Regions from separate parts of the Enterobacter sp. JS8-1 genome, predicted to be linked through region 1. Evidence: riboswitches for the same ligand, from Rfam matches in the RefSeq annotation. Region 1 holds a riboswitch; each other region holds the start of a gene.

Region 1 (7,967 bases):
TCGCGACGAATTACTCCTCGCACACAAAGACGTATAGATCGCTGCGGCAGTAGCTGATGCTGTACTCAATTGGCCGGTGCTGTTGGTCAAGCGCAACCTGCTTGATCACCAGCACCGGTATTTTTTCGTCCATCTTAATGTGCGCCTGAAATTCACTGTCCGGCATACGGGCGCTCACGCGCGAACGGGTACGCTGCGGGAAAATATTCTGACTGCGGAAGTAATCGTAAAGCGAGACGCCAATCGCATCAGGGTCGTGGATAAATCCCGTCGGCACCCAGGACTCCTCAATCGAGACGGCGTCATCGTCAACGTAGCGAATACGCTTGAGCAGGAAAACCTCGCTCTCGGGGGGAATTGAAAGATGGTTCGCCACCTCTTCGGGACACTTCACCACCCGCTTGTTGACCCACAGCGTATTGGGTTTTTGACCGCGCAGGACCACCTGTTGAGAGAACCCGCGCGCCTCTTTCAGCGAATACTCGAAGATGTTATTGATTTGCGTGCCATAGCCACGGGAGCGCGTGACCACGCCCTCTTCCTCCAGCGCCTGCATCGCTTTACGCACGGTAATGCGCGACACGCCGGTTAACTGGCTCAGATCGCGCTCGCCGGGCAAAATATTCCCGTGCTCCAGCATGCCGCTTCGCACCGCATTTTTTACCGTTTCGGCAAATTTCAGGTACAGCGGCGTGTTGTCCGGCGCGGCGATCCGTTCATTCAGTTGAGCGATTAACCGGGTATGCGCTTGTTCCATCTCTGTTTTCTCAGGCGTGGTGTTTCCTGCCAGTATACTGGGTTACCACCACGCATGAAAATGATGAACCGGCCCAATACCGTGACCCACTTCCAGAGTATCGGCTTTTGCCAGCGCCGCGGAGAGCCAGATTTTAGCTTCGCCCACCGTATCGGCCCAGCTGTCATGCCGTGGACGCAGCGCAGCAAGCGCGGCTGAGAGCGTGCAGCCCGTGCCGTGGGTGTTTTTAGTCTGCACGCGCGGCGCGGTAAAACGCATTTCGCCGTCGCGGGTAAAGAGCCAGTCCGGGCTTTCGACATCATCAAGATGACCGCCCTTCATCAGCACCGCGCCGCAGCCCATCGCCAGTAGCGCGTTCCCCTGCGCTTTCATTTCACGTTCGTTTTGCGCGTGCGGGGCACCCAACAGCGCGGCGGCTTCCGGCAGATTGGGCGTGATCAGCGCCACCTGCGGCAGCAGCTTTGTGCGCAGCGTCTCCACGGCGGAGGCAGAGAGCAGCGGGTCGCCACTTTTCGCCAGCATGACGGTATCCAGCACCACGTTTTGCACCTGATAACGCTTAAGCCGCTCGGCCACCGCTTCCACAATGTCCGTTTCGGCCAGCATGCCGATCTTGGTGGTATCAATGCGCACGTCGCTGAACACCGAATCCAGCTGCGTGGCAACAAAATCCGGCTCGATACGGTAGACCGACTGCACGCCGCGCGTGTTTTGCGCCACCAGCGCGGTAATGACGGAACAGCCGTATGCGCCAAGCGCGGAGAAGGTTTTCAGGTCAGCCTGGATACCCGCGCCGCCGCTGGGATCGGTACCGGCAATGGTCAGTGCGTTAATCCGCTTCATGCCTGCTCCTCCAGCGTGTAGAGCGCATCCAGGAACGCGCTGGCAAAACTGCCCGGGCCACGAGACTGCGCAACAGCGATTGAGCCAGCTCGCTTCATCCATCCGCAGGCAGCCGTGACGTTATCCAGCCGGTCGCCCGGCAGCGAGCAGCTCGCCGCCACGACAGCCGAGAGCGCGCAACCGGTGCCCACCACGCGCGTCATCAGCGGGTCACCGCCCGTTACCGTGCGCGTGCGCTGTCCATCGGTGATGTAATCCACTTCTCCCGTGACCACGACAATTGCATTCGTCTGACGCGCCAAAGCCTGCGCGGCAGGCACCGCGCTTGCTGCAGTGTCGGTGGTATCAACGCCGCGCCCGCCCGCGCTCATCCCGGCAAGGGCAAGGATTTCAGAGGCGTTACCGCGGATCGCGGCGGGTTTCAGAGCGAGGATTTGATGGCAAAAACGGGTACGGAACGCGAGCGCGCCAACGGCAACCGGGTCGAGCGTCCAGGGCTTACCCGCCGCCACCGCGCTTTCAATCGCCCGACGCATCGACTGGGCGCGCGGTGCGGTCAGCGTGCCAACGTTAATCAGCAGCGCATCGGCGATGTCAGCAAACTGCTCGGCCTCTTCGGCCTCAATCACCATCGCTGGCGATGCACCGAGAGCCAGCAACACGTTGGCCGTGAAGGTCTGTACAACATCGTTGGTCATACAGTGCGTGAGCGGGGAACGGGTTCGGAACTGATGTAAAACGTGTAAATCGAGCAGGTCAGGCTGCATGGTTTCGCTCCTGCCTTGCGTGAAGAAGCGATGACCGGGAAGGCATCTGACTTCCCTACGCTGGCATTATCCAGATCAGGTAATACGGGTATTTCTCAGCCTTCACAAAGAAGGGCACCCCGAGTCAAAATACTTATAAAACAATTAATTACAAATCAATAGTTTGTGAGTATTTAGTGTAACCGGGGCCGTAGGCAGGGTGCAAGATTTTTCGATTTACCGCATCTGGAATAGCTGAATCACGCCCGGCAGGGGCGAACACCAAAGACTAATAGTACCGAAAGGTATTAGTTAGAGCGACGATAAGAAGCAACACAGTTGATACGTATAAGAAGTTAACGATTCTCTTTTATCTTTCCGGTTATATCCCTCTCTCTCATGGATTATTCCTAAAACGTAAATTTTAATCACCGCGATTAATCAGCGCGCATTTTAATGTTTACTTTCACCTTTAAAATCTATTCGTTTCAAATGAAATAAATCATTAAACAACTCCACTACCTAAGCAGTAAAATAAAACCCCTAAAAAAGTGAAATAAAATTCCATTCCAATCATAAACTTAACTAGAACCTTTTCCGGATAAAAATTAAATCACTGATAAACAAATAGAAATTAAAGACTTACTGCAACATACCACTTTAGCTATTGGTGCTTTACTTGACCTAAATCAATAATTTTAAGCGCAAATTATCTATAGTTCACCATCGTCACACAAAACAAATAGATGTTTCTTTACAAAATTTGACATACTTGAACTTACTCTTTTTGCTCTGCCAGACCAAACGTTGGTAATAACACTATCGTTTATTTTATCTATAGAATATTGCGAGTCTTTACAATGAAACCCCTTAATAAATCAGTGATTGCTGTTGCTGTTTTTGGTGCTGTTTTTGGTGCTCTTTTTGCTGGTTCAATGAATATTGCTTATGCTGCTACCCCTGCTAGCGATGTTGAAATGGCTACAGGTGAAACGGTAGAAACTGCAATCACTAACTTACAGGGTAAAACAGACGGCTTATCTAATGATGTAGCTGGTATCGTGTTTACTGATCTCCCTACTCTGCATCAAACTGATAAAGGGCTTCAAAATCAAATCACAGCTACTAACAAAGATGTGAATGATACTAAAGATGCTGTGATTCTGATTAATAATGACCTGCAAGGCGCGAAACAGCTTCTTGCTGATAAAGCACAGATTGCACAAGATACAGCTAATGCTAACTCTACCCGCATTACAGCACTGGAAAACCAGCCTACCCCGAAAGATGGTATTGATGGTAAAGATGGGGCTACAGGTGCGCAAGGTGTACAGGGTTTACAGGGTTTACAGGGCTTGAAAGGTGATACAGGCGCACAAGGTGTAGCGGGTGTTGCTGGTAAAGATGGTGTTGATGGTGTTGATGGTAAAAATGGTATTGACGGTAAAGCAGGTAAAGACGGCATAGACGGGAAAATCGGCGTTAACGGGAAAGATGGTAAGAATGGGTTGAATGGTAAAGATGGTGTGAGTGGTAAGAACGGCGCTAACGGCGTTACCACCACCATCACTAAGAAAGAAGTTGATACTAAAACTATCAATCTTGTTAAGTCACTTAATACACAAACTACAGCACAAGCTAAAGATCTGAAAGCTGCTCAACAAGTATTTGCACAAGCACAATCTTCAAGCAATGCTCAATTTAAAAACCTGAAGGATGAAGTTGACGACAACAAGAAAGAAGCGCGTGGTGGAGTAGCCTCTGCCGTTGCGATTGCATCAATGCCACAGGTCGAAAAAGATCAGGCTATGATGTTCTCTGCTGGTGTAGGGTCATTTAAGAATGAGCAAGCTATCAGCGTTGGCACTTCTCTCCATGCCGGTGAACATACAGTGATCAAAGCTGGTATTAGCGATTCGACAAATAACGATCTTGCTATGGGCGCGGGTATCGGGATCGGTTTTTGAATAAAACACCGCTGATACATATATAACCCGCTCGTCTCTGGTAAGAATTTCGATGATAGCAAAAAACATGTCCAGATATATATTCATCTCAGCCGTGCTGTACCTGATGCTAATTGGCGTCGGGATTTGGATAGGCGTGATGTATTTATCTTATTATCTGTGTAGTTTATAAGGTATAAAATGAAAAAATTAATTATTACCGTGGCGGGTATATTTATACTTGCGGGGTGCGTATCGCCCGATCAGCGCATCGCAAACTGCACGGCGAAAGGCGTAAGTTATGACACCTGCTATTTGTCCGAACAGCAAAGACAGCAAGGCATTAATAACGCTTCGCTCTCTGCCGCTTATGCGAATGCGGCAAGAGCGACAGAAAATGCACATAAACATGCTCACCACCACTAAGGTTTTATAATGAAAGCACAGTTAACAGTGATGACTCTGTTGTTCGCAATCGCTGCGACCCCGGCACATGCGATTAACGCCCACTATCGCGCACAGCTGGAGCGTTCCGGATGCACCCAGATAAGCGAAGGCGATGGCTCTTGCGATATCACTAAAACGAAAGCGGAAAACGCGGCGCAACACGACCAAACGACGACCGTTCACGATCCGATGCGTGCGGCCACCTTTTCGTCACCGACCGTTAATGCCACGATTTCCAACGGCTTTTTTAGTGCGACCATTAATGGCAAAAAGGCCACCGTCAAACGTCTGAATGCGGCGTTCTATGAAATTCACGGTAATGACGTTGTTATATCGTTTAGCCTTGATGAGAACGGTATTGCCGATGCCTCCTGGAATAAAACTAAGGGTCGTGACCACGGCATTTTGCAGGTCAGGCAGAAATAACGTGCTCAAGGAGGCCATGTGCCTCCTTTTTCCACAGCGAAAAGCACGATTTGTCACACTCTTTTCTCTACTTTTACAGTTCTGACAAACCCATCATAAGCGGCTGTTTTTATTGTGCATAAAGTGCAACTTTCTTTCTGGAAACGGGGATAACCCTCCCCCTGTGCCCTCTGCCACAAAACAGTAAACAAATTAACCATTGAGCCCCGTGGCAAAAGGCTCTATATTGGCGGCGTTTTTTTCAGGCCCCCATCTGTTTTTTAACTTTTTATTCAATCGTGGCTCATAACGAAGCGGCGGTTGTAGGAGTGATATGATGACGGATAAAGTCCGTATTGACACCGTAGATGCCCACAAAAGCAACGAAACCTATCTGGCCCGTCAGGCCGAGTTTGAATCTAACGTCAGGAGTTATCCGCGCAAACTGCCTTTAGCGATCACTAAAGCAGAAGGCGTGTGGATCACCGATGCAGATAATAAAGAATACCTTGACTGTTTAGCAGGCGCAGGGACCCTTGCGCTTGGCCATAACCATCCTGATGTGCTGAAAAGCATCCAAAATGTCATTACCAGCGGCTTGCCGTTACATACCCTGGATCTGACTACGCCTCTGAAAGACGCGTTTTCTGAATACCTGCTCTCTCTGCTGCCTGGTCAGGGCAAAGAGTACTGCCTGCAGTTCACCGGTCCATCCGGTGCTGACGCCGTTGAAGCGGCGCTGAAGCTGGCGAAAAAAGTGACCGGTCGTAGCGGTATCATCAGCTTCTCTGGTGGTTACCACGGTATGACCCACGGCGCACTGTCCGTGACCGGCAACCTGTCTCCGAAAGAAGCGGTTGACGGTATGATGCCAGAAGTTCAGTTCATGCCTTATCCGCACGAGTACCGTTGCCCGCTGGGTATCGGTGGTGAAGCGGGCGTGAAAGCGCTGACCTACTACTTCGATAACCTGATCAACGACGTTGAAAGCGGCGTGCGTAAACCTGCGGCGGTGATCCTGGAAGCCGTTCAGGGCGAAGGCGGCGTGAACCCGGCTCCGGCTGAGTGGCTGCAGCGCATCCGTAAAGTGACTCAGGAACACGGCATTCTGCTGATCCTCGACGAAGTTCAGGCTGGCTTTGCCCGTACCGGTAAATTCTTCGCCTTCGAACACGCGGGCATTGAGCCAGACATCATCGTGATGTCTAAAGCTGTCGGTGGCGGTCTGCCGCTGGCCGTGCTCGGTATCAAAAAGCAGTTCGATGCATGGGCACCAGGTCACCACACCGGTACCTTCCGCGGCAACCAGCTGGCGATGGCAACCGGTCTGACGACGCTGAAAATCCTGAAAGACCAGAACATCGCAGGCAAAGTGGCTGCACAGGGCGAATGGCTGAAAGGCCAGCTGAAAGAGATGGCGAAGCGCTACCCGGTTATCGGACACGTTCGCGGTCTGGGCATGATGATCGGTATTGAGATCGTTAAACCACACGAAGCGGCTGACCACATGGGTTGCTTCCCTGGCGACGGCGAGCTGTCTGCACTGATTCAGAAGAAGTGCTTCGAAGCCGGTCTGATTCTGGAGCGTGGCGGTCGTAACGGTATCGTTCTGCGTCTGCTGCCGTCTCTGCTGATCAGCGATGAAGAGCTGAAAATCTTCCTGGATAAATTCGAGCAGGCACTGCTTGCTGCGGGCGTTCGCCCGGCGTAACCGGAGTTGTTGATTACGATGTCTGATTCAAACCCAATTTTGTTCTCCTCTGCGCAGAGCATTGAAGCTTACCAGCAGGCGATTGAACAAAGCACTCAGGCTGTGATGCAGTGGCTGAAACAGCCTGAGATGTACCAGGGCAAAACGGTCGCGGAACTGCGCGACCGTATTAAGCTGGATTTCAACCCGAAAGGGCTGGGCAACGAAGCGGCGATTGAACGCGCCGTGGAGTTCTTCCTGAAAGACAGTTTGTCCGTTCATCACCCGCAGTGTGTGGCGCACCTGCACTGCCCAAGCCTGGTCGTAAGCCAGGCGGCGGAAGTGCTGATCAACGCCACTAACCAGAGTATGGACTCCTGGGATCAAAGCCCGTCCGCAACCATTATCGAAATCAAACTGATCGAGTGGCTGCGTACCCGCGTGGGTTATCAGGCTGGCGACGCAGGTGTGTTCACCAGCGGCGGCACCCAGAGCAACCTGATGGGCCTGATGCTGGCGCGCGATGCGTTCTTCGCGCGTCTGGGTCACTCTGTTCAGCAGGATGGCCTGGTAGGCGATCTGCGCAAAATTCGCGTGCTGTGCTCCGAGAACGCCCACTTCTCCGTGCAGAAAAACATGGCGCTGATGGGTCTGGGCTACCAGTCCGTGGTGCAGGTGAAAACTGACGAATTCTCCCGCATGGATCTGACCGATCTGGCGGCGAAAATTGAGCAGTGCAACGAGAACGGCGAGCAGATTCTGGCGATCGTCGCGACGGCAGGTACCACCGACGCCGGTGCTATCGACCCGCTGCGTGCCATTGCAGAACTGGCGGCGAAACAGAACATCTGGGTACACGTTGATGCGGCCTGGGGCGGTGCGCTGCTGATGTCCGAGCAGTATCGTCACTACCTGGACGGCATTGAGCTGGTGGATTCCATTACCCTGGACTTCCACAAGCAGTTCTTCCAGACCATCAGTTGCGGCGCGTTCCTGCTGAAAGAAGCGCGTCACTATGAGCTGATGCGCTATCAGGCGGCTTACCTGAACTCTGAGTTCGACGAAGAAGCGGGCGTGCCTAACCTGGTGTCCAAATCTCTGCAGACCACCCGTCGTTTCGACGCGCTGAAGCT
Region 2 (7,967 bases), 2.4 Mb from region 1:
GCGGCTGGAGGCAGACCGCCCCAGCTTTCATGCCATAACGATTTATGCCCGGCGCTGCAGCGGCCGCGGCGGATATCCTGTGGACGCGTGGTGCCGGAGAGCAGGGCAGGCACCCAGTCGCACAGCTCAATCCACGATGCGGCTGCTTGCGCAACGGAGGCGTCGGCGCGGGTAACGTGGAGGATCTTGGCCCAGAACCATTCACTGGAATAAATCCCGCCGATGTAGCGCGAGTAGTCGGTTTTGCCCGGCTGATGGCACAGGCGCGTGATGGCTTCAGCCTCTTCCACGGCGGTGTGGTCTTTCCACAGCACGAACATGGCGTTCGGGTTGTCGGCGAACTCCGGGCGCAGCGCCAGCACGCGGCCTTCGGCATCCACCGGGGCAGGCGTTGAGCCGGTGCTGTCGACGCCAATCCCGACAATCTCCGCCCGCTGGGCGTCCGTCAGTTCAGCCAGGACGGTTTTGATCGCCGCTTCCATCGACTCGATATAGTCACGCGGGTGGTGGCGGAACTGGTTGTTTGGCGCATCGCAGTAGCGCCCCTCTTGCCAGCGCGGGTACCACTCAACGCTGGTTGCTATCTCCTGGCCGGACGTACAGTCCACTGCCAGCGCGCGAACCGAATCGCTGCCAAAATCGAGGCCAATCGCAATTGCCATGGTGTTGCTCCATCAAAAAACAGGTATGGAAGAACATTAGAGACTGGGGGCGAAAATCGTCAGGCAGGATCCGCTAATCTTATGGACTAAATTGCTGTTACGATTGAAAGTGTGACGCCGTGCAAATATTCAATGTGGACATTTCTGCCGCGCTTATAGACACTTTTGTTACTGCTTATCTGCTCATACTGGCGGAGAAATCAGAGAGAAAGGCTGAAACATGGCGGACGTAAAAGAGACAGAATGCTTTTTGGATCTTTTTGCGGGCCATTTTTATACTGCTTTTAACGATATGGACAATTGGTTTCCTTCAGGACCGTTGGGAGTATTGAAATTATGGCTGAACCGCAAAATGATCCCCTGCTGCCGGGCTACTCGTTTAATGCTCACCTGGTGGCAGGGTTGACGCCCATTGAGGCTGAGGGCTATCTCGATTTCTATGTCGACCGACCGCTCGGAATGAAAGGGTATATTTTGAACCTCACCGTGCGCGGTGAAGGGGTCATCAAAAACGGCGATCAGCAGTTTATCTGCCGCCCCGGCGATATGCTGCTGTTCCCGCCTGGGGAGATCCACCACTACGGCCGCCACCCGGATGCCAAAGAGTGGTATCACCAGTGGGTCTACTTCCGCCCGCGCGCCTATTGGCAGGAGTGGCTTTCGTGGCCCGCCATTTTTGCGCATACCGGCTTTTATCGCCCGGATGAGGCGCATCTGTCGCAGTTTCGCGAGCTGTTTGCCCAGATTATTGAGGCGGGACAGGCGGGCGGACGCTACGCCGAACTGCTGGCGATTAACCTGCTTGAACAGGTGCTGCTGCGCCGGATGGAAGCGATCAATGAATCGCTTAACCCGCCGCTGGATAACCGCGTCCGCGACGCCTGCCAGTACATCAGCGATCATCTGGCCGACAGCCAGTTTGATATTGCCAGCGTCGCCCAGCACGTTTGCCTGTCGCCTTCGCGCCTGTCGCATCTGTTCCGCCAGCAGCTTGGCGTGAGCGTGCTGAGCTGGCGCGAAGATCAGCGCATCAGCCAGGCGAAGCTGCTGCTCAGCACCACCCGAATGCCTATTGCCACCGTGGGGCGCAACGTGGGCTTCGAAGATCAGCTCTATTTCTCTCGCGTATTTAAAAAATGCACCGGGGCCAGCCCGAGCGAATTCCGTGCGGGATGTGAATAAACGGTAAACATTCAGGTGAACTTCAGGAGCATCTTGTAAACTATTCAGACAATTGATGCCTTGACGCGGTGCGGGGCGCTAAGCAGAATCGCTGATTCGTTTTCTGACCGGAATAGTTATGCAGGCATTGCTGGAACACTTTATTACCCAGTCCGTTATGTACTCGCTCATCGCCGTGGCGCTGGTGGCGTTTCTGGAATCGCTGGCGCTGGTTGGGCTGATCCTGCCCGGCACCGTGATGATGGCGGGGCTTGGCGCACTTATCGGCAGCGGTGAGGTTAATTTCTGGCAGGCATGGATGGCCGGTATCGTCGGCTGTTTGCTGGGCGACTGGATCTCCTTCTGGCTGGGCTGGCGCTTTAAAAAGCCGCTGCACCGTTGGTCATTTATGAAAAAGAACAAGGCGCTGCTGGACAAAACCGAGCACGCGCTGCATCAGCACAGCATGTTCACCATCCTCGTCGGCCGCTTTGTCGGACCAACGCGTCCGCTGGTGCCAATGGTGGCGGGGATGCTGGATCTGCCCGTTGCGAAATTCGTGGTGCCGAACATTATCGGCTGTATCTTCTGGCCGCCGTTTTACTTCCTGCCAGGCATTCTGGCCGGAGCGGCAATTGATATTCCTGACGGAATGCAAAGCGGCGAGTTTAAGTGGCTGCTGCTGGGCACGGCGGTACTGCTGTGGCTGGCGGTCTGGCTCTGCTGGCGGCTTTGGCGCAGCGCGAAAGCCAACGTCGATCGCCTGACGCGTTATCTCCCGCGCACTCGCCTGCTCTGGCTGGCCCCGCTGACGCTGGGTGTGGCTGTCGTGGCGCTGGTGGCGCTGATCCGCCACCCGCTGATGCCGGTGTACGGCGAGATTTTATTAAAAGTGGTGAGCCGTTAAGGTGTTTTCCCTCTCCTGTGGGAGAGGGCATCAGACCGCATAAGGTAGAAGTAAAACGGCAACGGGTTGCCGTTTTTGATGTTTGTACCCTCTCCCTGTGGGAGAGGGCCAGGGTGAGGGCATCAGACCTCACGAATACCTAAAAGCGAAGACGCCCCCGCTTTACCACTCAGCAGTTCTTCTGTTTTCCCATCCCACAAAATACGCCCTTCGGCAATGACCACCGATCGCGGCGCAATCCGCGCGGCATCCTCAATACTGTGCGACACCATCAGCATCGTCAGCTGCTGGCGCTGGCAGACGTCCTGCACCAGGGCGAGCATCTCCTGACGCAGCGCAGGATCGAGCGCAGAGAAGGGTTCATCCAGCAGCAGCACCGGCTGCGCGCGCACCAGACAGCGTGCCAGGGCCACGCGCTGACGCTGGCCGCCGGAAAGCTCACCCGGCAGCCTGTCGATGAACCCGGCGATCCCCATTTGCGCGGCAATACTCTCCAGCTTTTGGCGCTGGGCGTCGTTCAGCTTGAGTCCCGGATGCATCCCCAGCGCGATGTTTTGTCGCACTGTCAGATGGTTAAAGAGGTTGTTTTCCTGAAACAGCATCGAGACCGGACGCTTTGCCGGCGGAGTTCGGGTATGGTCCCGGTTTTCAATCACTATCGATCCGCTCGCCGGTTGCAGAAAACCGGTAATCAAATTAAGCAGCGTACTTTTCCCCGCGCCGCTTGGGCCAAGTACGGCGATCATCTCCCCCTGACGCACGGAGAGCGTGAAGCGCATCGGCAGATGCTGATAAAGCCAGGTTACATCAGTCAGTTCTAACATCACGCCCCGGAAGTTTTTCGATAACGGTGAATAACGCAAAGCACAGCAGCAGCAGTAAGAGTGCCGTGACGGCCCCATCCTGGCTGCGGTAGGAGCCAATTTGCTGGTAAAGCCAGAACGGCAGGGTGCGGAAGTCTTCATTACCGAAGAGCGCCACCACGCCAAAATCCCCAATCGACAGCACGCAGGCAAAGGCCAGCGCCTGGGCGAGCGGACGTTTCAGGGCGCGGAGTTCCACCACTTTCAGCCGCTGCCAGCCCTGCATGCCCAGCGACTGACACAGCAAACCGTAGCGGCTGTTCACGTCGCGCATCGGGTTTTCCAGCACTTTGAGCGCGTAAGGAATAGCCATCAGTGCGTTGGTGAAAATCACAATGCCGTCGGCGCTTTCCGGCAGGCCGATGGTGCTGTTGAACAGCAGGAAGAAGCCCGTCGCGAGCACGATGCCCGGCATCGCCAGGATCAACATGCCTGTCAGCTCCAGCATTTGCCCGGCCTTACGGGCCTGACGCGCGTAGAGTTCGCGGCTGCTCCACAGCAGCATCATGGTCAGCATGACGCACAGCAGCCCGGCAGCCAGCGCTATGCGTACCGAGGTCCAGGTTGCCTGCCAGAGCACGGGCTGTTGCAACACGGACACAAGATTGAGGTTCAGTCCGTCAATGATAACGGCCAGAAGCGGCGGCAGCAGTAGCAGGAGCGCCAACGCAATCAGGATAAAATCGATGACGCGGCTGTGCAGGCTATCCTGCGGATCGCGCCAGCCTGCTATCTGATTACTGCCGGGAGAAAGGGATTTACTCAGCCGCTGGCTGAGTAGCACCAGTGCGAGACAGCAAATCATCTGCACCATCGCCAGCAGCGCGGCGCGGCCCGGATCGTAGTCGTAACTCAGCGCCTGGTAGATCGCCAGCTCGATGGTGGTGGCCTGCGGCCCGCCGCCGAGAGACAGCACGGTGGCAAAGCTGGCAAAGCAGAGCATGAAGATTAATGCCGCCACGGGCGGGATCTGGCGGCGCAGCCACGGCCATTCCACGAAGCGGAAGAAAGACACGCCGCGCATGCCAAGCTGGGCGGCAATCTGGCGCTGTTCGCCGGGTATGTTTTCCAGCGCCTGCAAAAAGAGGCGCGTCGCCATCGGCATATTGAAAAAGACGTGCGCGAGCAGAATGCCCTTCAGCCCGTAGGGGGAGAAGGTCCACTCTAGCCCTGAAAACGCAAAGAGCGAGGCCAGCCAGCCCTGACGGCCATACACGCTCAGGATGCCAAATACGGCTACCAGCACCGGCAGGATCAGCGTCATGGCGCACAGGCGCAGCAGCGCCTGCCTGCCGGGAAAACGCCGCCGATACAGTGCTCGCGCAAGAAAAATGGCCGGGATCACCGAGAGCAGGGCAGAAAGAAACGCCTGCCAGAAGGAGAACCGGATCACGTGCCAGAGGTAGCTATCGTGCCAGAGGGCGAGCAGGTCACTCTCCGGCGCGTTAAACCACAGTGCAAGGAATGCCCCCAGGCTGACCGCCACCATCAGCAGGGCGGCGAGCAGACCGGGGATTAACCAGCCGGGAATCAACGGCTGACGGCGCGTTGCCATTCACTTACCCATGCGGCACGCTGCGCGGCGACCTGCTGCGGCGTAAACTCCAGCGAGGTTGTTGGTTTGGTCAACCGATCGAAACCTGCTGGCAGCGCAACGTTAGTGACCGGATACATCCAGTTGCCCGCGGGAATGGCGTTCTGGAACGCGGGTGAAACCATAAATTTCAGGAACTTTTCGGCCAGTTCCGGCTGTTTGCTGGCAGCGGTACGCGCTGCCACTTCCACCTGCAGGTAGTGACCTTCAGCAAAATTCGCCGCGGCGTAGTTGTCTTTCTTCTCGGCGATGATGTGGTAGGCCGGAGAGGTGGTATAGCTCAGCACCAAATCGCTTTCACCTTTCAGGAACAGGCCATAGGCTTCGCTCCAGCCTTTGGTCACGGTGACGGTTTTGGCGGCCAGTTTTTGCCACGCTTCCGGCGCTTTATCGCCATAGACCTTTTGCATCCACAGCAGCAGGCCCAGCCCCGGCGTACTGGTACGCGGATCTTCATAAATCACGCGCCACTTCTGCTCGCTCTCGACCAGCTCTTTCAGGCTTTTCGGCGGGTTTTTCAGCTTATTTTTGTCATAAACAAAAGCAAAGTAGCCGTAATCGAACGGCACGAAGGTGTCGTTTTTCCAGCCGCCAGGCACGTTAACGGCATTTGCCGCGACGCCGCTTTTGGCAAACAGTTTGGTTTGCGAGGCGGCGTCCAGCAGGTTGTTATCCAGCCCGAGCACTACGTCAGCCTTGCTGTTTTTCCCTTCCATACGCAGGCGGTTGAGCAGCGACACGCCATCTTCCAGCGCGACGAACTTCAGCTCGCAGTTGCAGTCGGCTTCAAAGGCTTTTTTGACTACCGGGCCAGGGCCCCAGTCGGCAGAGAAGGAGTCATAGGTGTAGACCGTCAGGACGGGCTTCGCAAAAGCAGGCAGCGCAAACAGCGCCAGCAGGGGGAGCACTTTTTTTAACACTTTGCACCTCAAAGTTGAGTGGCAAAGGATTTTGAGCGACAGCCTCAAATCCCTTCGCCGGCGTTATCCGGATCAGGTTCGACGGGTATTATCTCAGCGCACATCAGTGATGCAGCACCCCGTTGAGAACGGCGCTATTGTAATGATTTGGTGAATATTACGAAAGCGTTATGGCTCCGGTGGTGCAAACCAGGCGGATTTAAAATCAAACCAGCCCAGGGTATTCATCCGCAGGCCGCGCATGCTGCGCTGTCCCTGGATCATCAGCCAGTGGTGGATCAGCGGCACGATCGCCTGTTCGGCAAGTAACGCCTGGCACCACGTGGCTAAATTCATCTCGCCCGCGCGCCACAAGGCGGCGTCCTGCTGCCAGTCTCGATCGATGCAGTGCTGGATCAGCGGGACTTCATACAGGTGCGAGAAGAGCGAAAAATCGAGCGGCAGGGTGAAGTTGGCGCTGTTCAGCCAGATATCACTGGTGATATCTCCCTGGTGCCATTCGTCATAGTCAACTTCTTTGACCTCCAGCGTTACCCCTTCGGCCGCCAGCAGTCGGGTCATGATTCTGGCGATAAAACGATGCTCCACATGCTCGCGGTAGTAGGTCAGGGTGATGGACTCCAGCCCTGCGGGCTTTTCGCTACGCGCTGGACGAGCGTGGTGCCAGCGTGGAAGCAGGCCGTAGGCCGGGAACCACCAGGCCTGATACTGAACGTCGGCATGATAAATCAGATTCGCGGGGGCCAGAATGTGGCTGATCCACTCACGCACCTGAGGATTTGCGCCGCGATGGGTGCGGCGGTCAAACAGCAGATAATAACAGCCCTCTTCAAGGCGGCTCTCGACGGCCTTTTCCCCTGTCGTCGGCCCTTCCAGCGTCAGCCCTGCGCTCAGCTCTTCATTGAGATCCGGTAATACCCACACGTTCACTTCGTCGATCAGCGCCCGATAGCCAAAATAGTCATCAAAGGCGCGGATCTTCAGCTGGTTGCTGTTGTTTCGGGAGACGGCATAAGGGCCGGTACCAATTGGCTGGCTGGCGAAATTATTCAGCGATTCCCACTCGCCGGGCAAAATCATCGACGGCACATAGCCCAGCAGCCAGGGGAGCCACTTATCCTGCTGCGACAGTTCAATATCCAGCGTCCACGCCGTAGGGGAGTGGACGCGCGAAATATGTGAGTAAAGGGGGAGCTTGCGGGCGCGTTCCAGAGAAGAGATGACGTCGCTCATTTCCAGCTCGCGGCCATGATGAAAATGGATGCCGGGGCGTAAAAAAAAGCGCCAGTGGAGTGAAGAGAGTTGCTGCCAGTGGTGCGCGATATCGGCTTCCAGTTCCCCGTTTTCCTCATTTATCCGCGTCAGCCCGCTGAAGATTTGCCGGGCCATATGGGTTTCAGATCGCCGTAACGCCGTGCCGGGCAACAGATTTTTCATCGGACGGTAGTAAAGTACCCGCAGAATATGGCGGCCCTGACGAAAGCTGCGCCCCAGATGGGAAACCAGCATCTGGCGCACGGCGGCTTTGTCGCCCACCAGCTGTACCAGCTGCTCGATGCGGTCCTGCTCCAGCAGGTCTTCCGCCCGCTGCTGCTGCAGCGCCAGTCCGGTGTAGAGGAACGTCAGGCGCGAGCGCTTGCCGCGTCCCGCTTCGGCTTCCCAGTTTAGCCAGCCCTGCTGCTGCATGGTGTTGAGCAGCGTGCGCATGTGTCGGCGCGAACAGTTGAGCAGGTCAGCCAGCTCGTTCAGCGTGGTCTCCTGCGATTGCCCCTCACAGCACTGCCAGAGGCGGATAAATTGTTGTTGCAGACGACCAGAAGGCATAAAAGGGGAACTCCTGACAAAAAACCAGCAATTTAT
Region 3 (7,967 bases), 1.9 Mb from region 1:
ATCGCGCGATTGCGCGTGAGCAGGGCGAGTAATTTCACACCCTCACCCTAACCCTCTCCCAAAGGGAGAGGGGATTTACATCAGAAACTCTTCTCTGTCGGCTGCCAGGTACAGAAGTCTTCGTTCGCCACCAGCAGCAGCTGAGAGCCTTCCGGCGCTTCCAGCCACGCCACACTCACTGCTATTGATGAATGACGCTGACGGCGTTGAATGTGCTCGGTTGCCCAGGATTCGAGCTCAGGCTTGACCGTCTGCCCTTCACAGGTTGTCACCGTCCCATCGGCATGCCAGCGCCCCTGGCGCAGCACAACGCGTCCCAGACGAAGCGCATCGCTGGTCTGGCGGATTTGTTCAGCGCGATAGCGGTAGAGGGCGATTTGATCGCTGGAAAGTTGCTGTTTTTGACCGCTGACTTCACGCTGCATAAAGCTCAGCTCGCCATGGTCATCAAAACGCACTTTCACGTGTTCGGGGGTCTTGCTGTAGATATTCAGTTCAATCAGCGACAGGTCATCTCCCTGCCAGCGATATTCCGCCGTCGATGTATTGCCATTATGCCACGGGCTGAAGGCAGAAAGCAGATGCACTTCGCCGCCGGAATCTTTGCGCCAGATCCTGACCGCGCCCTGGTTGTCCGCGTAACCGCTGGCGGTAAACGGAGGGAGGGAGGAATCGTGGCTACAGGCTGACAGCAACAGCACGCCTGTCAGCGCGAGCGTTCCACGCCAGAATGACAAAAGGGGCGTTGCCGCCCCTTCGTTAAAACTGTTCACTGCCACGCGTCTTACTTAACTGCGTCTTTCAGTGCTTTACCAGAAACAAATGCCGGCACGTTAGCTGCGGCGATTTTGATTTCTTTACCGGTCTGCGGGTTGCGGCCAGTACGCTCAGCGCGGTGGTTCACTTTGAAGGTACCGAAACCAACCAGTTGTACAGCATCGCCTTCTTTCAGAGACTCAGTAATAGCAGCCAGGGTAGATTCCAGAGCAGCTTTAGCCTGCACTTTAGACAGATCAGCCTTGTCCGCAATTACATCAATCAGTTGAGTCTTGTTCATAAGTTATCCTTTCAATGTGTTTATCGCTTGCTAAGCATCGAGTGCGACGAAAATGCCAAAAAAGCACTCTCCTGCATACACGCACCGATAGCCACTTTTTTTCGCCCCCCAAATGTAGACCAGACGGGGGGCAGAAGGGAAGAGTCGAGGAGCGACAAAACAGGCGTTAAATCACGTTTTGTTGTCTCATTGGTTAAAAATTATACCAATATTGCTCTCACCGGCCTCACGTAAGTCCGCGCGCAGCCCTTTTATCAGCTCGATATCGCGTTCTTCGCACTCTGCCAGCAGGCGGAAAATTTCCCACTGGATGTCCCATTCCTGTTCAACCGCCGGGTTGGCACGCAGCTCTTCGTCGGTCATTTCGCGACCTTCCTGGGTCATTTCGAGCATCGCGACGGTCGTAATGGACGCTTTACTGACTTCGATGGCGTGCTCCAGCGTTTCACCGCTCAGGCGGGAGTGGATCAGCTCACTTAACGCCACGCAGGCATCAATCGCCGGGTAGACACCGTACAGGTCAAAATCATCCGCAGCGGGGATCGCCTCTTCCAGCTTTTCCAGCTGGGAGTCAAAATTCACCTTCGCGTCTTTTACCGTCAGCGTTTCCCAGATTAAATCCAGGATACGACGATAAATCTGGCCTTCGCCAAACGCTGTCTGCTTGCAGAACGCGGCATAGTTGGGATACATGCGCTCGCACAGGCAAGCCATAAAGGTCACGTGCTGCCAGCTTTCCAGCTTCTCAAGGCGCAGATGAATCGGGTTTTGTAACATGATGATGTCTCGAATCGAAAATTAGCCGCAGTTTACCTGAATCACGGCTGAATTTCCTGCCAACGAATGAATGCCGGGCGCGAGGAGGCGACAGCATCTGCCCAGCGCGTCGGCTCCGGTAAGCGGTAGCCCTTCATGCAGCGCTGTACCCACGCCAGGGCGCTGTCCATGCTCACCCGGTGACCGGTGGCGATAAAGAGCGGGTTACAGCGCGCCTTGCTGCGCCAGACCCACGCTAACTGCTCGCCTTTATGGATAAGCGGCGCCAGCGCGCCCGGCTCGGCGGAGAGAGGTTCAAACGCGCCGCAAAGGCGTTTCTTGGCGACGCCGATGGTCGGCACATCCACTAGCAGCCCAAAGTGGCTGGCAACGCCTAAACGGCGCGGGTGTGAAATACCGTGTCCATCAACAAACAGCAGGTCAGGTTTTTGCGAGAGCTGCTCCCACGCAGCCAGCAGCGCGGGATATTCGCGAAAGGAGAGAAAGCCCGGAATGTAAGGCATGGTGGTCGCGATACGCGCCACCTTGTACTCCACCAGCTCAAGCGAAGGGTATTTTAGTACCACCATCGCCGCTCGCGTCACTTCCCCACCCTGCTCTAATCCGACGTCCGCTCCGCCAATGTACTGCGGGGGATCCTTATCCAGACGATCCTCGCGGATCACCGATGAAGCCAGTTCGATTTGTTGAGCGCGTAGCGACGCGAGATCCATAACTACTCCTTACTTGTGATACTGGGCAGAAAGCCGATGCACCGCCTCCACAAATACGCCAGCGTGTTCTGGCGGCACATCCTGATGAATGCCGTGGCCGAGGTTAAAGACGTGGCCTTCACCCTGGCCGAAACCAGACAGTATAGTCGACACTTCTTCTTCAATGCGGGCTGGCTGAGCATAGAGCATGGACGGATCCATATTACCCTGCAGCGCCACTTTGTCGCCCACGCGACGGCGCGCATCGGCGATATCGGTGGTCCAGTCGAGGCCCAGCGCGTCACAGCCGGTCGCCGCCATCGCTTCCAGCCACTGACCGCCACCTTTGGTGAACAGCGTCACCGGCACGCGGCGACCTTCGTTTTCCCGCAACAGGCCGTCAACGATTTTGTGCATGTAATACAGGGAGAACTGCTGATAATCGCGTCCGGTCAGCACGCCGCCCCAGGTATCGAAAATCATCACCGACTGCGCACCGGCTTTAATCTGCGCGTTCAGATAGAGCGTGACGCTCTTCGCCAGCTTGTCGAGCAGCGCATGCAGCGCCAGCGGCTCGGCGTACATCATCTTTTTAATCATGGTGAAGGCTTTGCTGCTGCCCCCTTCCACCATATAGGTCGCCAGCGTCCACGGGCTGCCGGAGAAGCCAATCAGCGGAACTTCACCTTTCAGCTCGCGGCGGATGGTGCGTACGGCGTTCATCACGTAGCCCAGCTCGCCTTCCGGATCGGGGATCGGCAGCTTATCCACGTCGGCTTTGCTTTTGATTGGGGAGGTGAAACGCGGACCTTCACCGGTTTCGAAATACAGGCCAAGGCCCATTGCATCCGGAATGGTCAGAATATCCGAGAAGAGGATCGCAGCATCCAGCGGGAAGCGGCGCAGCGGCTGGAGCGTGACTTCGCAGGCCAGCTCAGCATTTTTGCACAGCGACATAAAATCGCCCGCCTGCGCGCGCGTGGCTTTGTACTCTGGCAGATAGCGTCCCGCCTGGCGCATCATCCACACCGGGGTGACATCAACGGGCTGGCGCAGCAGCGCACGCAGATAACGATCGTTCTTCAGTTCGGTCATTTTTGCAGTTCCTTAAGCGTCATGGCCTCAGTGTAACACTACTCATACTCGGCCCGACACATCGCCACGGTATCTTCTATCAGCCGACGCGCCACGGTGCCCGGCGGAGGCAACAGCGGTAAATCGTCATAGCGATACCAGTTCGCTTCCAGCAGCTCTTTCTGATCGATAACGATCTCGCCGCTATCGTATTCCGCCATAAACGCGGTCATCAGCGACATCGGGAACGGCCAGGGCTGGGAGGTGACGTAGCGCAGGTTCTTCACCTTAATACTGCTCTCTTCCATCACCTCGCGCGCCACCGCCTGCTCCAGCGTTTCGCCTACTTCGACGAACCCGGCCAGTACGGTGTGAATGCCGTTGCGATGACGAGTATGCTGCGCCAGCAGGATGGAATCCTCCCGACGGATAGCGACGATAATGCAGGGTGCAATCTGAGGATAGTAGCGCTCGCGGCAGTGGCTGCAGAGCATCGCCCACTCGGTTTTGCTCGGGTGCATGGTATGACCGCAGTAGCCGCAGTATTTATGCGAGCGGTAAAACTCCGCCAGCTGCACGCCGCGCCCCGCCAGCTGGAACAGCCCGACATCCTGATCCAGCACCTGCCGCACAGACCCCATATCCTGGCGACGCGCCTGTTGGATCAACCACACCGGCTCGCCCTGCCACTCGCCGATCCACAGCGCGGTTTGTCCGACAAGATCGAACGTTTCCGCCGTGCCATGGGGGATTTCCCCGGCGGGCAGCCATAATTTTTGTTCGTGACTGACGATCCACCAACCCAGATCTGATTTTTCAATAATACGATCCATATCTATTGCACTACCTTCGCTTCACTGACATGTTGTTAGCATTGTGGTTACATTTTGGATAAGCAGATTCAATCCTATACCTTGCGGAGTCGACCATGTTAAACCAGCTGGAAAGCCTGACTGAGCGCGTTAGAGGAAGTAACAAACTGGTGGATCGCTGGCTGCATGTGCGCAAGCATCTACTCGTGGCTTATTACAATCTGGTCGGTATTAAGCCTGGCAAAGAATCGTTTATGCGGCTGAATGAAAAAGCGCTGGATGATTTTTGCCAGAGCCTGGTCGACTACCTGTCCGACGGCCATTTCAATATTTATGAACGCATTATCCGCGAAATGGAAGGGACAACACCGTATTTAGCGGCCAGCAAACTCTATCCGTTGCTGGAAGCCAACACCCAGCAGATCATGGATTACTACGATTCCACGCTCGAGAACGCCATCGATCACGATAACTATCTTGAGTTTCAGCAGGCGCTGTCCGATCTCGGTGAAGCGCTGGAGGAGCGATTCACGCTGGAAGATAAGCTGATCGCCCTCGTGCTGGACAATGACGTGAATACCAGCAATGAAGAGAACGTCGCGCGCCCTGCTTGAGTTCTTAATCGTTAACGAGTAATTTACAACCATTCGCCCCTCTCACGAGGGGGATTTTTCTTGTCGGAGTGCCCAGTGTGAAAGCACGGGCTGAGACCGTTAATTCGGGATCCGCGGAACCTGATCAGGCTAATACCTGCGAAGGGAACAAGAGTCAAACAGCTGTTGTATCGCCTGAGGGCGATCCTCTCTTGCTTCATCCGTCGTCTGACAAGCCATGTCCTTCACTTTTGGAATGAGCTATGTCTACTGCAAAACTGACCCGCCGCGAACAGCGCGCGCAGGCCCAACACTTCATCGACACCCTGGAAGGCACTGCTTTCCCGAACTCTAAACGTATCTACATTTCCGGCTCGCAGGCCGATATTCGCGTCCCGATGCGTGAGATCCAGCTCAGCCCGACGCTTATCGGCGGCAGCAAAGAGGATCCGCAGTTCGAAGACAACGAAGCCGTGCCGGTATACGACACCTCCGGTCCGTATGGCGATCCCGATGTGGCAATTAACGTCCAGCAGGGTCTGGCAAAGCTGCGCCAGCCGTGGATTGACGCGCGTAATGACAGCGAAGCGCTAAACGAGCAAAGCTCTGCTTACACCAAAGAACGCCTGGCCGACGACGGTTTGGACGAGCTGCGCTTTACCGGCCTGCTGACGCCAAAACGCGCTAAAGCGGGTAAATGCGTGACCCAGCTGCACTACGCGCGCCAGGGCATCGTCACGCCGGAGATGGAGTTCATCGCCATCCGCGAAAACATGGGTCGTGAGCGCATCCGTAGCGAAATACTGCGCTATCAGCATCCGGGTGAAGGCTTTGGCGCTCGTCTGCCGGAGAACATCACGCCGGAATTTGTGCGTGACGAAGTGGCTGCCGGTCGCGCCATTATCCCCGCCAACATTAACCACCCGGAATCCGAGCCGATGATTATTGGCCGCAACTTCCTGGTGAAGGTCAACGCTAACATCGGCAACTCGGCCGTGACCTCTTCCATCGAAGAAGAGGTGGAAAAGCTGGTCTGGTCCACGCGCTGGGGTGCGGACACGGTAATGGACCTCTCCACCGGCCGCTATATTCACGAAACCCGCGAATGGATCCTGCGTAACAGCCCGGTACCGATTGGCACCGTCCCGATTTATCAGGCGCTGGAAAAGGTCAACGGCATTGCCGAAGACCTCACCTGGGAAGCCTTCCGCGACACGCTGCTGGAGCAGGCGGAACAGGGCGTGGACTACTTCACCATTCACGCGGGCGTGCTGCTGCGCTACGTGCCGATGACGGCGAAACGTCTGACCGGCATCGTCTCGCGAGGCGGTTCCATCATGGCGAAGTGGTGCCTGTCCCATCATCAGGAAAACTTCCTCTACGAACACTTCCGCGAGATTTGCGAAATCTGCGCCGCGTATGATGTCTCTCTGTCGCTGGGCGACGGCCTGCGTCCTGGCTCCATCCGCGACGCGAATGACGAAGCGCAGTTTGCCGAACTGCACACGCTGGGCGAGCTGACCAAAATCGCCTGGGAGTATGACGTGCAGGTGATGATTGAAGGCCCAGGCCACGTGCCGATGCAGATGATCCGCCGCAACATGACCGAAGAGCTGGAGCACTGCCACGAAGCGCCGTTTTACACGCTGGGGCCACTGACAACCGACATCGCGCCGGGCTATGACCACTTCACGTCAGGCATTGGGGCGGCGATGATCGGCTGGTTCGGCTGCGCCATGCTCTGCTATGTGACGCCGAAAGAGCACCTCGGCCTGCCTAACAAAGAGGACGTTAAGCAGGGGCTGATCACCTACAAAATTGCCGCCCACGCGGCGGATTTGGCGAAAGGCCACCCGGGCGCGCAAATCCGCGATAACGCCATGTCGAAGGCACGCTTTGAATTTCGCTGGGAAGACCAGTTCAACCTGGCGCTGGATCCGTTCACCGCGCGCGCCTATCACGATGAGACCCTGCCGCAGGAGTCGGGCAAAGTCGCGCACTTCTGCTCTATGTGCGGGCCAAAATTCTGCTCGATGAAAATCAGCCAGGAGGTGCGCGACTACGCCGCCGCGCAAACCATCGAAGTGGGTATGGCGGACATGTCAGAAACCTTCCGCGCCAAAGGCGGCGAAATTTACCTCAAAAAAGAGGAGGCGTAATGTACCAGCCCGATTTTCCCCCGGTGCCCTTCCGCTTAGGGCTTTATCCGGTGGTGGACAGCGTGGAGTGGATAGAGCGCCTGCTGAAGGCTGGCGTTCGCACTCTCCAGCTGCGCATCAAAGATAAACGCGATGACGAGGTGGAAGCCGATGTGGTTGCCGCCGTCGCGCTTGGGCATCGACATAACGCCCGCCTGTTTATCAACGACTACTGGCAGCTGGCCGTTAAGTACCAGGCGTATGGCGTGCATCTGGGTCAGGAGGACCTGGAAACAACGGATCTGAGCGCTATCCGTGAAGCCGGGCTACGCCTTGGCGTTTCAACGCATGATGACATGGAGATCGACGTGGCGCTGGCGGCCCGTCCCTCTTACGTCGCGCTGGGTCACGTCTTCCCGACGCAAACAAAGCAGATGCCCTCCGCACCGCAGGGGCTGACGCAGCTGGCGAGTCATGTTAAACGTCTGGCGGATTACCCCACCGTCGCCATCGGCGGAATCAGCCTTGAACGTGCCCCGTCGGTGCTGGATACCGGCGTCGGCAGTATCGCCGTCGTCAGCGCCATCACCCAGGCCGCTGACTGGCAGGCCGCAACCGCACAGCTGTTACAGGTGGCAGGAGCAGGCGATGAATGATCGTGATTTTATGCGCTACAGCCGTCAGATCCTGCTGGAAGATATCGCCATCGACGGGCAGCAAAAACTGCTCGCCAGCCGGGTACTGATTGTCGGTCTGGGCGGCTTAGGCGCGCCCGCCGCGCTTTATCTGGCGGCTGCGGGCGTCGGCACGCTGGTGCTTGCCGA

Evidence for each region. A riboswitch is a leader RNA that binds a small molecule or an ion and turns the genes downstream of it on or off. The one in region 1 is predicted to bind thiamine pyrophosphate.
Region 2: linked by a shared signal. The riboswitch ahead of thiB (thiamine ABC transporter substrate binding subunit) and the one ahead of thiM (hydroxyethylthiazole kinase) in region 1 are both predicted to bind thiamine pyrophosphate.
Region 3: linked by a shared signal. The riboswitch ahead of thiC (phosphomethylpyrimidine synthase ThiC) and the one ahead of thiM (hydroxyethylthiazole kinase) in region 1 are both predicted to bind thiamine pyrophosphate.

What each region holds. Positions count from the first base shown of each region.
Region 1 covers NZ_CP185805.1:3,176,124-3,184,090, forward strand. Annotated here, with positions in the region: gene ACOQH0_RS15115 (PfkB family carbohydrate kinase) at 1-37, shown strand, start outside; gene ACOQH0_RS15120 (GntR family transcriptional regulator) at 11-757, opposite strand; gene thiD (bifunctional hydroxymethylpyrimidine kinase/phosphomethylpyrimidine kinase) at 800-1,600, opposite strand; gene thiM (hydroxyethylthiazole kinase) at 1,597-2,367, opposite strand; TPP riboswitch at 2,403-2,499, opposite strand; gene ACOQH0_RS15135 (YadA-like family protein) at 3,207-4,313, shown strand; gene ACOQH0_RS15140 (hypothetical protein) at 4,494-4,718, shown strand; gene ACOQH0_RS15145 (hypothetical protein) at 4,728-5,165, shown strand; gene ACOQH0_RS15150 (diaminobutyrate--2-oxoglutarate transaminase) at 5,479-6,855, shown strand; gene ACOQH0_RS15155 (pyridoxal phosphate-dependent decarboxylase family protein) at 6,874-7,967, shown strand, end outside.
Region 2 covers NZ_CP185805.1:733,939-741,905, forward strand. Annotated here, with positions in the region: gene araB (ribulokinase) at 1-662, opposite strand, end outside; gene araC (arabinose operon transcriptional regulator AraC) at 999-1,844, shown strand; gene ACOQH0_RS03545 (DedA family protein) at 1,963-2,730, shown strand; gene thiQ (thiamine ABC transporter ATP-binding protein ThiQ) at 2,853-3,554, opposite strand; gene thiP (thiamine/thiamine pyrophosphate ABC transporter permease ThiP) at 3,538-5,148, opposite strand; gene thiB (thiamine ABC transporter substrate binding subunit) at 5,124-6,107, opposite strand; TPP riboswitch at 6,139-6,239, opposite strand; gene sgrR (HTH-type transcriptional regulator SgrR) at 6,276-7,931, opposite strand.
Region 3 covers NZ_CP185805.1:237,060-245,026, reverse strand. Annotated here, with positions in the region: gene purD (phosphoribosylamine--glycine ligase) at 1-32, shown strand, start outside; gene ACOQH0_RS01215 (DUF1481 domain-containing protein) at 81-773, opposite strand; gene hupA (nucleoid-associated protein HU-alpha) at 785-1,057, opposite strand; gene ACOQH0_RS01205 (YjaG family protein) at 1,244-1,834, opposite strand; gene nfi (deoxyribonuclease V) at 1,876-2,547, opposite strand; gene hemE (uroporphyrinogen decarboxylase) at 2,557-3,621, opposite strand; gene nudC (NAD(+) diphosphatase) at 3,660-4,433, opposite strand; gene ACOQH0_RS01185 (Rsd/AlgQ family anti-sigma factor) at 4,529-5,026, shown strand; TPP riboswitch at 5,081-5,190, shown strand; gene thiC (phosphomethylpyrimidine synthase ThiC) at 5,269-7,164, shown strand; gene thiE (thiamine phosphate synthase) at 7,164-7,799, shown strand; gene thiF (thiazole biosynthesis adenylyltransferase ThiF) at 7,792-7,967, shown strand, end outside.